DNA from 4 places in the Tissierella sp. QWL-11 genome. Region 3 is predicted to be linked to each of the others. Evidence: riboswitches for the same ligand, from Rfam matches in the RefSeq annotation. Region 3 holds a riboswitch; each other region holds the start of a gene.

Region 1 (3,204 bases), 630 kb from region 3:
CTGGTGGAGCTGATGGCTGGGGTATGGGTTATGTAGAGGAAATAATAGATAGTTATTCTTTAGGAAAAGTTGTAGCAACAGATAATGGTACAGCTCATGGAATAGCTCCAGATGCTGCTCTTGTAAAAAACACTTATTTTTATGGAGACTTAGTAGGGAGTAAAAAATATGGTATAACATCTTCAGAATATGGAGATGTGGAAAACTCTTATTATGGCTCAGATGATGAAGAAGTAACAGATCCTAATGAAAATTCAGAGATGAATTCTACTAAAGTAGGAGCTCCTATAAATTATACTGGAACTAAAAAGGTAAGTAGGGAGCAATTTGAAAATGGTGAAGTTGCATATTATTTAAATAATAATAAAGGAGTGCAAAGAGAAAAGCCTCTTTGGGGTGTTGACCCACATACAAAATTGCCACATTTTGGACAAAATTATTATGTGAAGATAGAAGTAAGTGATTTTGATGAAGAAAAAGGAAGTGTAAATCTTGTTGATGAGAGAAATGGAGAAAAAGTAGAGTTAAAATCAGGAGAAAGTACTTTTGTTAAAAAGGATAAAGATTATAAAGTAGATATAAAAATAAATGTTAAAGAAATTGATGAGGATGGAAAAGAATTAGGATATGATTTTGATCAAATAGAAATAATTTTAGGCAGTGGGGATAATGAAGAGGTAATTACTTTAGATGATGGAAAAACAATAACAGTTAACAAAGATGGAAAAACTGAAGTTGAGCAAGAACAAGATCTTTCCCACATAGACAAAGAAGAGAAACCAGAAGAACCAGAAGAGCCACAAGAACCAGAGGAACCAGAAGAACCAAGTGATGGAGAAGGTGAAGAACCAGGTGATGGAGAAGGTTCAGGCGGTGGCTCAGGAAGTGGCTCAGGTGACGGTTCAGGCTCAGGCCACGGAAAAGGCAAAGGAAATGGAACGGGCAAAGGAGAAGGCTCAGGTAAAGGAAGTGGAACTGGCATAGAAACTGGTGAATCTCAAGGTGATGATGCTGTTGAAGATATAATCAATGAAGATGATGAATCCGGAAATATCTCCAATAATGAATTAGAAGACAATGAAGTAGATGCGACAGAAAAGAAAGAAGAAGATGTTAAAGAAGAACAATTAGTAGCAACTAATATTGAAGATGTAGAAGAAGAGGATATACAAGATATAGTAGCAGCTGATATAGAAGAAGAAACAGAAGAAACTGAAAAAGAAGATACACAAGAAGAAGAAACAGATGAAGAAATAGAAGACATAGATGCTTCATTAAAAGAGCCTGAGGAAACTGAAGAAGAAACAGATGAAGTTGAAGAGGAACAAAAGATTTCATTTATAGAAAAAGTTACTGAAAAGGTAAAAGAAAATCCTATATTGGCAGCAATTGTTGCAGTAGCATTTATAGGTATAAATATACTAATTGCTTCTATTAGATTTATAGGAAAAAAAAGAAAAGATACAAATGAATAGGAATATTCAAGGCTATAAGCTAAGTTAAATGTTATTTGGTTTTCTAGTCTATTAAAAGAGATGATATTGAGAGATATTGTCTCTTTTTTTGTAGATGAAAAGTTTGAAAAAGATTTAATTGTAGCACTTGGTAATGTTTGATGAGTTTTTTATATTTATGAAAATAAACCTTGAAATATATTTAAAATTGTATATAATTGTTGATAGAATAGATTTACAATTTAATACTACATTATGCTTAAGAGATGGAATCAGGTGTAAATCCTGAACAAACCGGTTACTGTGATGCGGAGTAAACTTCAAATGCCACTTAAAGGGAAGGCGGAGGGAACTATGAAGCTAAGTCAGAATACATACTTAAACATTTTAGTATAGTTATTTTCCTGGATATAGAATAACTACTATAGAGTCGTTCAATTTCAACACAAACATTTAATTTACATAAGTAAATGACATCTATATTCCATGGAATATAGATGTTTTTTTGTGATTTTATTTAATAGAGGAGGAATTCGATGAAAAGGTTTAGAGGAGTAAGCATTTTATTATTAGTTGTTCTATTATTAATAACTGGAATGAACACTGAGTCTTTTGCTGTTGTTAGCGATGAAAGACTTAATGAGGTGGTGGAAAACACTGCTCAGTTTATGTACAAAGAGGTATCTAGTCCCCAAGTGGGCTCTATTGGTGGAGAATGGGCTGTTTTAGGATTAGCAAGATCTGGATACGAAATACCTAATGAGTATTATCATAAGTATTATTCCACAGTCGAGGATTATGTCAAATCATTAGATGGAGATTTACATGATAAGAAGTACACGGAATATTCCAGATTGATAGTGGCTTTGACTTCTATAGGTAAAGATCCTAGCAATGTAGATGGATATAATCTTCTTAAACCATTAGGAGATTATGATAAAACTATTTGGCAAGGATTAAATGGTCCTATCTGGGCATTGATAGCTTTAGATTCTGGAGATTATCCTATACCTGAAAATCCTGAAGCAGAGACTCAAGCGACTAGAGATATGTATATTAATAGAATTTTAGAGTGTCAATTATCAGATGGTGGATGGTCTTTGTTTGGTGGTACTGCATCAGCCAGCGTTAATGAAAAGTCTGATCCTGATATAACTGGAATGGCTTTGCAGGCTTTGGCAAAATATCAGGATATACCTGAAGTAAAGAAAGCTACTGAAGAAGCTCTTGAATGTATGTCTAAACAACAAGGGGAAGAGGGAGGATATTTTAGTTGGGGTTCTGAAAACTCTGAAAGTTGCGTACAAATTATAGTTGCCCTTGCTGAATTGGGAATTCATTTAGAAGATGAAAGATTTGTTAAAAATGGAAATACCCTTTTAGATAATTTACTTACTTATTATAGAGAGGGAAATGGTTTTTTACACACACATAATGGAACAGGCTCTAATCAAATGGCTAGTGAACAAGGGTTCTATGGTGTAGTGGCTGCTCAAAGGGCTAGAGATGGAAGAAACAGCCTATATCGTATGAGTGATGTCAAAGACATAGGAGAAGCTCCAATTAAGAAAACCATTAAGGGTTTAGAAAATAAGCACGAAGACATAAATATAATGCCTATAGCAAAACCAGGGACTACCTTTGAAGATATAACAGGCGTAAATGCTCATAAACATCAAGTTGCAATTGAATCTTTAGCTTCAAGACTTATTATAAATGGTAAGACTGAAGATAAATTTGAACCTAATGC
Region 2 (3,204 bases), 1.1 Mb from region 3:
TTAATTAGGAAGATAGAAAGGAGATAGACTTGGAAAATTCATATAAATTTTATACTAATAAGGCGTGTCAATTTTTACCTTGTCATAATGTAGATAATGTGGAGGAATTTAACTGTATGTTTTGTTATTGTCCACTTTATTTCTTGGAAGAGTGTGGAGGAAATTATAAAGATAAACATGGAATAAAAGACTGTAGTGCTTGTCTTATTCCACATAGACCAAATGGATATGACTATATAAACAAAAAAATATCAGAGATAAACGAAAAAAGAGTAATGGAAAGATTGGGAATAGACATTGAAGATGAAAAATAGAAAATAATAAAGTGGGGAAAATAAATGTTAGCTTTGATTGGAGAAATGGCTGCCTTAGGGACAGCCATTTGCTATACACTAAATGGAGTATGCTTTGAAATAGCTGGTAGAAAGGTAGGAACTTTAGCAGTTAATTTTATTAGATTGATAATAGGATTTTTTTTGTTAAGTGTGTTTACTTATTTTTACAGGGGGCAATTACTACCCCTAGATGCTAGTTTACATAATTGGACTTTTCTTGGAATTTCAGGATTAGTAGGTTTTTTTATAGGAGATCTATTTTTATTTCAATCTTATTTAGAAATAGGTACTAGAGTAGGGATGCTAATGACTGCTGCAAGTCCTCCTATAACAGCATTATTGGCATTTTTGTTTTTAGGAGAGAAGGTTTCTCTTGTGGGAATCTTAGGTATGATGTTAACTATGTTTGGTATTTCAATTGTAATCTTGGGAAAAGATACAAATGAAAAAAAGATAAAGATAAATCACAGCGTTAAGGGACTTACATATGCATTTATAGGAGTTGTAGGGCAATCTGTGGGAATGATATTTAGTAAAATAGGAATAGGAGATTATAGTCCTTTTGCAGCTACTCAAATTAGAATTATATCGGGATTTATTGGATTTATACTACTTTTTTTATATCTAGGTAAATGGGGAGATTTGAAAATAGCAATTAAAAATAAAAAAGCTATGACTTACATAAGTTTAGGAGCACTTTTTGGTCCATTTTTAGGAGTTTCTTTGCAATTATTTTCATTACAAAAGACTACAGCAGGCATATCTGCTACTATAACCTCTATAATGCCTGTTACTATAATTCCATTTTCCATATTTTTATATAAGGAAAAACTAAAGTTTAGAGAAGTCCTAGGAGCTGTTATTTCCATAGTAGGGGTGTCTATTTTATTCTTAAAATAAGGGATTACAGCAAAAGTTATTATTTATATAATATTATTTATGAATGTTAATCATATAGGTATAAATGTAAAAATATTGTCTAAATTAATAAAAAATAATGTTTGCAAATAGTATTTTTATATGTTAAGATAAACTTGAAAATTAAATAATATCTTTAGGTTTTAAAATTAAAAGGGAAATGGGTGAAAATCCCATGCAACCCCCGTTACTGTAAATGATGACTAAATCAACTTAATGCCACTGGAGAAATCTGGGAAGGTGTCGGTTTGGTATGATTCATAAGTCAGGAGACCTGCCTAATAGATGAGTAAAACAACTTCGGAGGGAAGTCATGGTTTTAATGTGCAAAATATGATTTACTTTGCTTAATTATATTAGTATATGCCAGTCCTTTTCTCTAGAGAAAAGGACTTTTTTAATTCAATCAATAATAAATAATAGTCTAAGAGAGTATCTATCTTCTAAAATCCATATAATGGGTTACCTCCTTAAAGGTCAAAATCTTTCTTAGACTAATATTATTTTTATTTATAGGAGGAAAACAATGAATATAATGGTTCAAGGAACTACTTCTTCAGCAGGGAAGAGCTTAATGGTCACAGGATTGTGTAAGATGTTTAGAGAAGATGGGTATAATGTCATACCTTTTAAATCTCAAAACATGTCTTCTAAATATTTCCAGACTGCTGAAGGTGCAAAAATGAGTACAGCTCAAGCTCTACAGGCAAAAGCAGCAGGGGTAGACCCTCATCCAGATATGAATCCAATACTATTACAACCCCAAACAGACAGAAAGTCAAAGGTAATTATAAAAGGTGAAGAAAAATATGAGATGGATGCTAGGGAATACTTTGAATTTAAAAATAGTTTAAAAGACATGATAAAGGAAACTTTTCATAAAATAGAAAAAGAAAATGATATTGTCGTTATAGAGGGAGCGGGAAGTCCTGCTGAAATAAATTTAAAGCAAAATGATATAGTCAATATGGGAATGGCTAAGATGGCGGATTCACCAGTATTGCTAGTTGCTGACATAGACAGAGGCGGTGTATTTGCATCTTTATATGGAACAGTTATGCTTTTAGAAGAAGATGAAAGACAAAGGATAAAGGGACTTATAATTAATAAGTTTAGAGGAGATAGAACTCTTTTAGATTCAGGGATAAAGATGATAGAAGAGATGTTAAACATCCCTGTAGTAGGCACAATTCCATATGTAAAATTAGAACTAGTAGATGAAGATACTCTTATAGATTATGACAAAAGATGTAATAATAATCCTCAAAGTGATGAAGAATTGGAAAATGAATTAGATAAACTATCTAATGTATTAAGGGAGAATATGGACATAAAATATATATATAAATTAATGGGAATTGAAAAATGATTAGTGTAATATTGGGATCAATATTAGATTTTTTCATAGGAGATCCCTATAGCTTTCCTCATCCTGTCAAGCTTATGGGAAAAGTAATTGGTTTTGAGGAAAGATTAGCTAGAAAGTTTTTTGAGGATTCACTAAAGCTTGTGGGATTTTTTATAGTAATTATAAATATATTCTTAGGGTTTTTTATGACCTTTTACATATTAAAGATTTTAAAACCTTATGATGTAGCATATTATATTGTGAATATTTACTTAATCTATACAGCTATAGCAGCCAAGTCTTTAGCCTTTGAAGGGAGAAAGATAGTACAAGCTCTTAATGAAGGAATAGATCAAGGTAGAAATCGATTATCTTATATAGTTGGTAGAGATACTAAAAATTTAAATGAAGAAGAAATAATCAATGCTACTGTAGAGACCATAAGTGAGAACACATCAGATGGAATTATAGCTCCTTTATTTTTTATAATATTATTTGGAGCTCCAGGAGGCATGATGTATAAATTTGTAAATACAATGGATTCAATGCTTGGGTATATGGATGAAAAATACAAGGATATAGGATATTTCCCTGCTAAAGTGG
Region 3 (3,204 bases):
GTGCTGTATATTTATCTACAGGTTTTATTCCTAAAATAGGTGGCTTAGCACCAGGTATTCTTTTAGTAACAACTACATGTATATCGTACATTGCTTGAAGAAAAGAATATAGATTTTTGTATCTGAAAAATGCAGGATAAACTTTTGAAAAAGTAATTACATTGTGATTTCCAATAGTTTTCCATATATCATCAGAACTTTTACCTACTTTACCTGCAATATACTCAACAATCCCTAGGGCAACTCTATCTTCAATATCTTCAGAAGGTGTAAAAAATCTATCTTTATCTATATTAAAGTGCGTTAGTGATTCATTAGTTATATTTTCTCCGTAGACTTCTCTACAAGTTTGGACCCATGCTGAAACAATAGTACCTTTCATGATAATTCACTCCTCTAATTATATAAATATCTCATAATATAATAATCGGTTAGAATGTAGGAAATTTTAATGAATATATAAAATACTTTTAAAAAATGATTAATTAAAAACAACTAGTAATAATTAAATTACTAAAATAAAAAATAAATAGTATTCACCTAAATAAATTGGCAAACACTATTTATTTTAATAAAAAGTAATTAAAAAAATATTGTACTACTAATCAAAATAGATATAAATTTTATCTAAGACCAGATCCTTTTGACTCTAATTCGTTTATAGGAACAGTCATTTTTTCACCTGTATCCATTACTGAAACAAGAGCTTCACCTTTTTGTTCGTCTACATGTTCTAACCATACTAATTGATTTTTATAAGTTACTTTCTGATTTTTATCTCCATTTAATATTTTCTGTGCTTTAAATTCTTTCATTAGTCTCCTCCTAATTTTTTTACTTCTAAATTAGTATTAGGAAAATAATATTATATATACAATATAAAAAATGACTATAAAGGTAAAAGTTTTGTAATTATAATTTTAGATAAATAATTTTACATTATAGGAATAATATGTAATATTTTAATTTTAGATTTTGATTTCTTTTAGGGAGGTAAATTTCAATTATTGACATAATAATACATTTAATATATGATTATCAATGTAAAATTTAATATTTAAGCATTAGAAGTCTACTATAGACATTAGGGAAATTGGTTAAATGCCAATACAGCCCCCGCTACTGTAAACATGGACAAGTTCTATAAGCCACTGGTTAAAACTGGGAAGGCAGAAGGAGGATGAAGTGTAAGTCAGGATACCTAACTAATGTTTCACATGATTTTCGGTGGGAAGATTTTGTCGTCGTTACTATATATTATATAAAAAGTAGCCATTGACAATTAAACTCCGAAAGGAGTTTTTTTTATTCCACTATTTAAATTTTATAATAGTTTTAATAAAAAGGAGAGTAAATATGAACAGGAAAAATTGGAAGATAAGAGGGATTATGATAATGGCCTTAATTTTATCATTATCTCTAGTAGCATGTAAAGAAGAATCAAAGGATGATATTGAAACTGGAAATGAAGTGGTTAATGAAGAAGAGTCTAATGGTGGAGAAAGTGAAAAGGTCATTGACGAAAATACAGGCCTAGTTCATGAAGGGAAATTAGAATTAAAATATGCAGAGCATTTTGCAGTAGATTATTATGAAGATGGATACAAAATTGTAACAGATGCGTCTGATAGAAAAGTACTTATAGTTCCAGAGGGAAAAGAAATCCCAGAGATGAAGGAAGAACTACCTGTAATTCAACAACCAGTAGACACTTTTGCAGTATACTCTACTATAGATCCATCATGGTTGAGACCAATTGATGAAGTAGATAGAATAGTTGCAGTAACTTATGAAGAAGAAAAATGGAAAATAGAAGATATGGCTGAAAGAGTAAAAAATGGAGATGCAAAGTATGTAGGTAAAAGTAGTGCTTTAGACTATGAATTGTTGCAATCAATAAATCCAAGTGTAAACTTATTATCTAAGTCAAGTGAAGAGAAATTATTTCCTAAGTTTGATGAATTAGGATTAAAATATTTAAGCATGGGGTCATATATTGAAGATGATCCAAGGGGAAGATTAGAGTGGACTAAATTTATAGCTGCTTTACTAGACAAAGAGGAAGAAGCGGAAGAATATTTTGAAGAAGAATTAGCTAGAATAGACGCAGTAGCTAAAAAGATTGAAGAGAGTACAGATGAGAAACCAAAAGTAACTATGGCCTATTTTTCATCTTCAAAGCAAGCATTTAGAGTTACACATGTACAAGGATATAAAGTGAAAAATATGGAGATGGCAGGAGGAGCATATCATCCAGCAGACTTAGGTGTTGAAGAAAGAGGCTCTACAGGGATGACACCAGAAGAATTTTATAAAACTATGGATGGAACAGACATATTAATATATGACAGTGTTTCTGGACATAGCATACAAAGTTTAGATGATATGTTACAAGCGGCAGATTACCTAGCTGATACAAAGGTATTTCAAGAAGGAAGGGTTTGGGGTCTAAAGAGAAACTTCTGGCAAGTGGGAGAAAAAGTAGCAGATATGACAGAAGAATATTATGATATATTCTATACTCCACATGGAGAAATAGAAGAGACAGAGTATTTTTATTTAATGAAATAAATAATATAAAAGATTAGGAGTAGATATAGTGAAAAAAATTAGAACACCAATTATTTTTCTAGTATTAATTTTACTACTTATTATATCTGTAGGTATCAATATTAGAAAAGGGTCAGTAGAATTGAATTTAAAAGATCTAATGGATACTATATTTAATGATAGGGAACTTTCTACAATGGAATCAAATATATTATTTAAAATAAGAATACCAAGAATATTAAGTGCAGTATTATTTGGAGGAGCATTGTCCATAGCTGGATTTTTGCTCCAAACTTTTTTTAAAAACCCAATAGTAGGGCCCTTTGTATTAGGTATATCTTCAGGAGCTAAATTATTTGTTGGATTTTTTATACTAACATCAGCAACATTACCATTTATAGATTTAGGACCCTTTAGATTATTTTTAGTTTCCTTTGCAGGAAGTATGTTAGCTATGCTACTAGTATTGTTTTTTGCTAAGTCAGCAGATAGTATAACTGTACTTATTGTCATAGGCATTATGATAGGTTATATTGCATCAGCTGGAACAAATTTTATGATTACATTTGCATCTGAAAATGATATTGCAAGTTTACATAATTGGTCCCAGGGTAGTTTTTCTGCTGTTACATGGGACATGTTAAAACTATCCAT
Region 4 (3,204 bases), 190 kb from region 3:
TATAGATAGGAGTGCTTTTAAATATTCCTTTATTATTTAAATGTTTGTCCATTTCTATTTTTGAAGGTCAGGATATAGACCATTGCTAATTGATACTATCCCATCTAAAGTTCTAATACCACTAGCATAAACCTCACTTAACATTATTGGATATACTCTTTTATTTTTTACAGCTGAAATACTAGAAATGGAAGGATTATTCATAATTTTTTCTAGGGCAGCTTTTTCTACAACAGAATCACCATAATAAACTGTAAATATAACTTCAGGGTCTAAATTTACTAAGTCTTCAGCCCCTATTCGACCATTCTCACGAGCTACTAAGTCGGCTCCTACTAGTGTTGCTATATTTCCACCAATACTATTTTCTCCATATATTCTATAAGTATTATCTGAACCTACTTCTAATATAACAGTTTTTACAGAAGGACTGTCCTTAGAAAATTCCTTTGCCCTTTGAATTTCTTTTTTCATATTGTCTACTATTTCATTAGCCTTTTCTTCTACATTAAATATTTTACCTATATTTAATATATCTTCATATTCATTTTCTAAAGTATCAGGACTTTTTAATCCACTATTTTGTGCCATATAAGTATTTATATTTCTTTCATGCCAAAAATCTACATTTCCTAGTCTTTTCTCGTCAAATAAAGAATACCAACTTAAAATAAAGTCTGGTTCTATACCAAGAACTTCTTCTTTTGTAGGAAGGTTTTCATAGTATTTAATATCTTTAAATGCCTCTTTATATTCATCTTTTACATCATGATCTAAGCCAGATGCAGCAGCTATTTTATCTTCTAATCCAAGGGCTAATAGGGTTTCAATAGAGTTTTGATATATAGCTAGTACCTTTTCAGGTGCTTTTTCAAAAGTAATTTCTACAGGTTTCTTTTGGTAATTATAAGTTGTTATAGTTACAGGATAATGGGAATTTTCATCATCTTGTGCTTCTTCATTCTTTATGTTTTCATTTTGTACTTCATCTTTTTCTTGAGATACTTCTTTTTCATTTGAACAGGCAGTAATACTAAATAACATAGCTACAGCTAATAATAAACTTAAAATTTTTTTCACTTTTCTTGTCTCCTTTAATTTTAGTGCGTTCCTTCTATTACATCTATGTCTAAATCTAGAAACACTTTCTTTATTTCTTCTAAATTATCTTCCTTACATCTAACAGCACAACCCCCTAAGTGAAGTTTTTCAACTTCATTATCTTTAAGTTTTGCTGCTATTTTCTCTAATTTTTCTTCTCCATCTTCAAAACACATATTACAACTAAAAAAAGATAAAAGTTCTGTATCAATATCTTTATAAACTTCAAAGTGCTTATCTTTATTGTTGTAAGCTCTAAAGCAACCCATGGTTGAACATCTTCCACTAGTTTTGCCACACATTCCTATAGCAATTTTCATAGTATTCCCCTTTCAAAAAATCTTCTTTAAATAAAAAAAAACAGCTCCAATTTATATAAATGGGCTGAATAAACAAAGTTTCTCTCTTACCCCCTTTATAATCCGTAAAGTTCTGGCAAACTAAAATAGCTAGGTATTCTGACTTTAATATAATTTTTAAGTACATAAAAGATTATATTTCACAGTGGCGGTACCGTGTGGGATTTTAACCCAACTTCCCCTATAAAAAACTATTTTTATTCTTTAATTGTCTTCATAAGAATAATATATAATATAACATTTGTCAAATCATATTTTCTATAAAGCAATTTAAAGTTTGATATTTCAAGGGTATTATGTAATAATACGATTAAAGAATTTTAATGTAATAATAGAATAGGAGACAAGAATCTTGGAAAGATTAACAGATTTTTATAAGAAAAGTAAAGTAACATTTATATTTCTAACTATAATGATAGTTTATTTTATATTTATAACTTTAAATGGTGGGACTACAAATATTGAGGCACTTATAAAATATGGTGCTCTATTTCCTCCTTTTGTCATGGAATATAATCAATATTATAGATTTATAACTTCAATTTTTATCCATATAGGAATTATGCATATATTTTTTAATGGTTATGCCCTATATATATTTGGACCTCAAATTGAAAGACTTATGGGTGCTAAAAAATATCTATTATTTTTTCTCATAACAGGTATAGGGGGGAACTTAACCACATTTTTCTTTGATTTTGTCTCAATTTCTGCTGGTGCATCAGGAAGTTTATTTGGACTATTCGGTGCTTTTTTATATCTAGTCCATCGCCATAGGGATATGGTTACTCCAGCAGGCAGAAAAAGCATATTAAAACTACTTGGTATAAATTTAATATTGACACTAGCAATACCAAGTATAAGTACTACAGCTCACCTTGGAGGACTTGTAATAGGATACTTGCTTTCTTATATATTCATTAGATAAAATAAAAGATATAAAAGACATTTAATATAGAGTTAAATGTCTTTTATATCTCTCTTATAACAATATACTTACCTTGTTCTTCCCTTTTTCTTTTGATTCATACATAGCTTTATCTGCCCTCTGTAAAACATCACTACAGTTATTGTCACTAGTCTTAAAATAAGAAAAACCTACAGAAGCAGTTATACTGATAGTCTTATCTTCCACTAGAATTTCTTGTTTAGAAATTTCATTTAGTAATTTTTCACCAAATCTCGTTATATCTTCTTCTCTTAATCCTGGGAATATACCTACAAATTCATCTCCTCCCCATCGAATTAAGTGGTCTGAGCTTCTTATAAAATTACTTACTCTTTCTACAACTTCTAAAAGAACAATATCTCCTACTTTATGACCATATTTATCATTTACATATTTAAAATTGTCTATATCTAATATCATAATAGCTGGACTTTTTCCAATTAATCTATACTCCTGAAAAAATAATTTCAAATTCTTCTGGCCACATCTTCTATTAGATGTACTAGTTAATACATCTAAGTTCATTGCCTCTTCTAAAGATTTTGTTGAATTCAAAAAGCTCCTCTTTCCTATTAAATAAAGCACTATAAATCCTATCAATAAAACTATAAAAATATATCTTAATAATCTAGTTATTGTTTTACGAGATAGTGAATAAATTTCTTTATTAACCTTTTCTGTATAAGTATTGATATCATCTAGATGTACACCCATGGCAATTATCCAGTCATATTCCTCATAGAGTTTTGCATAGGTGATCTTTTCTGATATCTGGGAACTATTTAATTTTTTAAA

What was found. A riboswitch is a leader RNA that binds a small molecule or an ion and turns the genes downstream of it on or off. The one in region 3 is predicted to bind cobalamin.
Region 1: it holds a riboswitch for cobalamin, as region 3 does, so the genes downstream of both, AC4PG3_RS01640 (S-layer homology domain-containing protein) here and AC4PG3_RS04655 (ABC transporter substrate-binding protein) in region 3, are expected to answer to the same signal.
Region 2: it holds a riboswitch for cobalamin, as region 3 does, so the genes downstream of both, AC4PG3_RS10090 (cobyric acid synthase) here and AC4PG3_RS04655 (ABC transporter substrate-binding protein) in region 3, are expected to answer to the same signal.
Region 4: it holds a riboswitch for cobalamin, as region 3 does, so the genes downstream of both, AC4PG3_RS03855 (CGGC domain-containing protein) here and AC4PG3_RS04655 (ABC transporter substrate-binding protein) in region 3, are expected to answer to the same signal.

What each region holds. Positions count from the first base shown of each region.
Region 1 is NZ_CM178750.1:346,718-349,921, forward strand. Features, by position in the region: gene AC4PG3_RS01635 (InlB B-repeat-containing protein) at 1-1,475, shown strand, start outside; cobalamin riboswitch at 1,675-1,850, shown strand; gene AC4PG3_RS01640 (S-layer homology domain-containing protein) at 1,991-3,204, shown strand, end outside.
Region 2 is NZ_CM178750.1:2,044,181-2,047,384, reverse strand. Features, by position in the region: gene AC4PG3_RS10105 (YkvA family protein) at 1-4, shown strand, start outside; gene AC4PG3_RS10100 (cysteine-rich small domain-containing protein) at 30-314, shown strand; gene AC4PG3_RS10095 (DMT family transporter) at 339-1,235, shown strand; cobalamin riboswitch at 1,376-1,549, shown strand; gene AC4PG3_RS10090 (cobyric acid synthase) at 1,780-2,622, shown strand; gene cbiB (adenosylcobinamide-phosphate synthase CbiB) at 2,619-3,204, shown strand, end outside.
Region 3 is NZ_CM178750.1:981,639-984,842, forward strand. Features, by position in the region: gene AC4PG3_RS04645 (heme NO-binding domain-containing protein) at 1-382, opposite strand, end outside; gene AC4PG3_RS04650 (H-type small acid-soluble spore protein) at 624-815, opposite strand; cobalamin riboswitch at 1,050-1,223, shown strand; gene AC4PG3_RS04655 (ABC transporter substrate-binding protein) at 1,357-2,571, shown strand; gene AC4PG3_RS04660 (FecCD family ABC transporter permease) at 2,600-3,204, shown strand, end outside.
Region 4 is NZ_CM178750.1:794,361-797,564, reverse strand. Features, by position in the region: gene AC4PG3_RS03865 (FecCD family ABC transporter permease) at 1-52, opposite strand, end outside; gene AC4PG3_RS03860 (ABC transporter substrate-binding protein) at 55-1,080, opposite strand; gene AC4PG3_RS03855 (CGGC domain-containing protein) at 1,101-1,421, opposite strand; cobalamin riboswitch at 1,532-1,671, opposite strand; gene AC4PG3_RS03850 (rhomboid family intramembrane serine protease) at 1,813-2,388, shown strand; gene AC4PG3_RS03845 (diguanylate cyclase) at 2,443-3,204, opposite strand, start outside.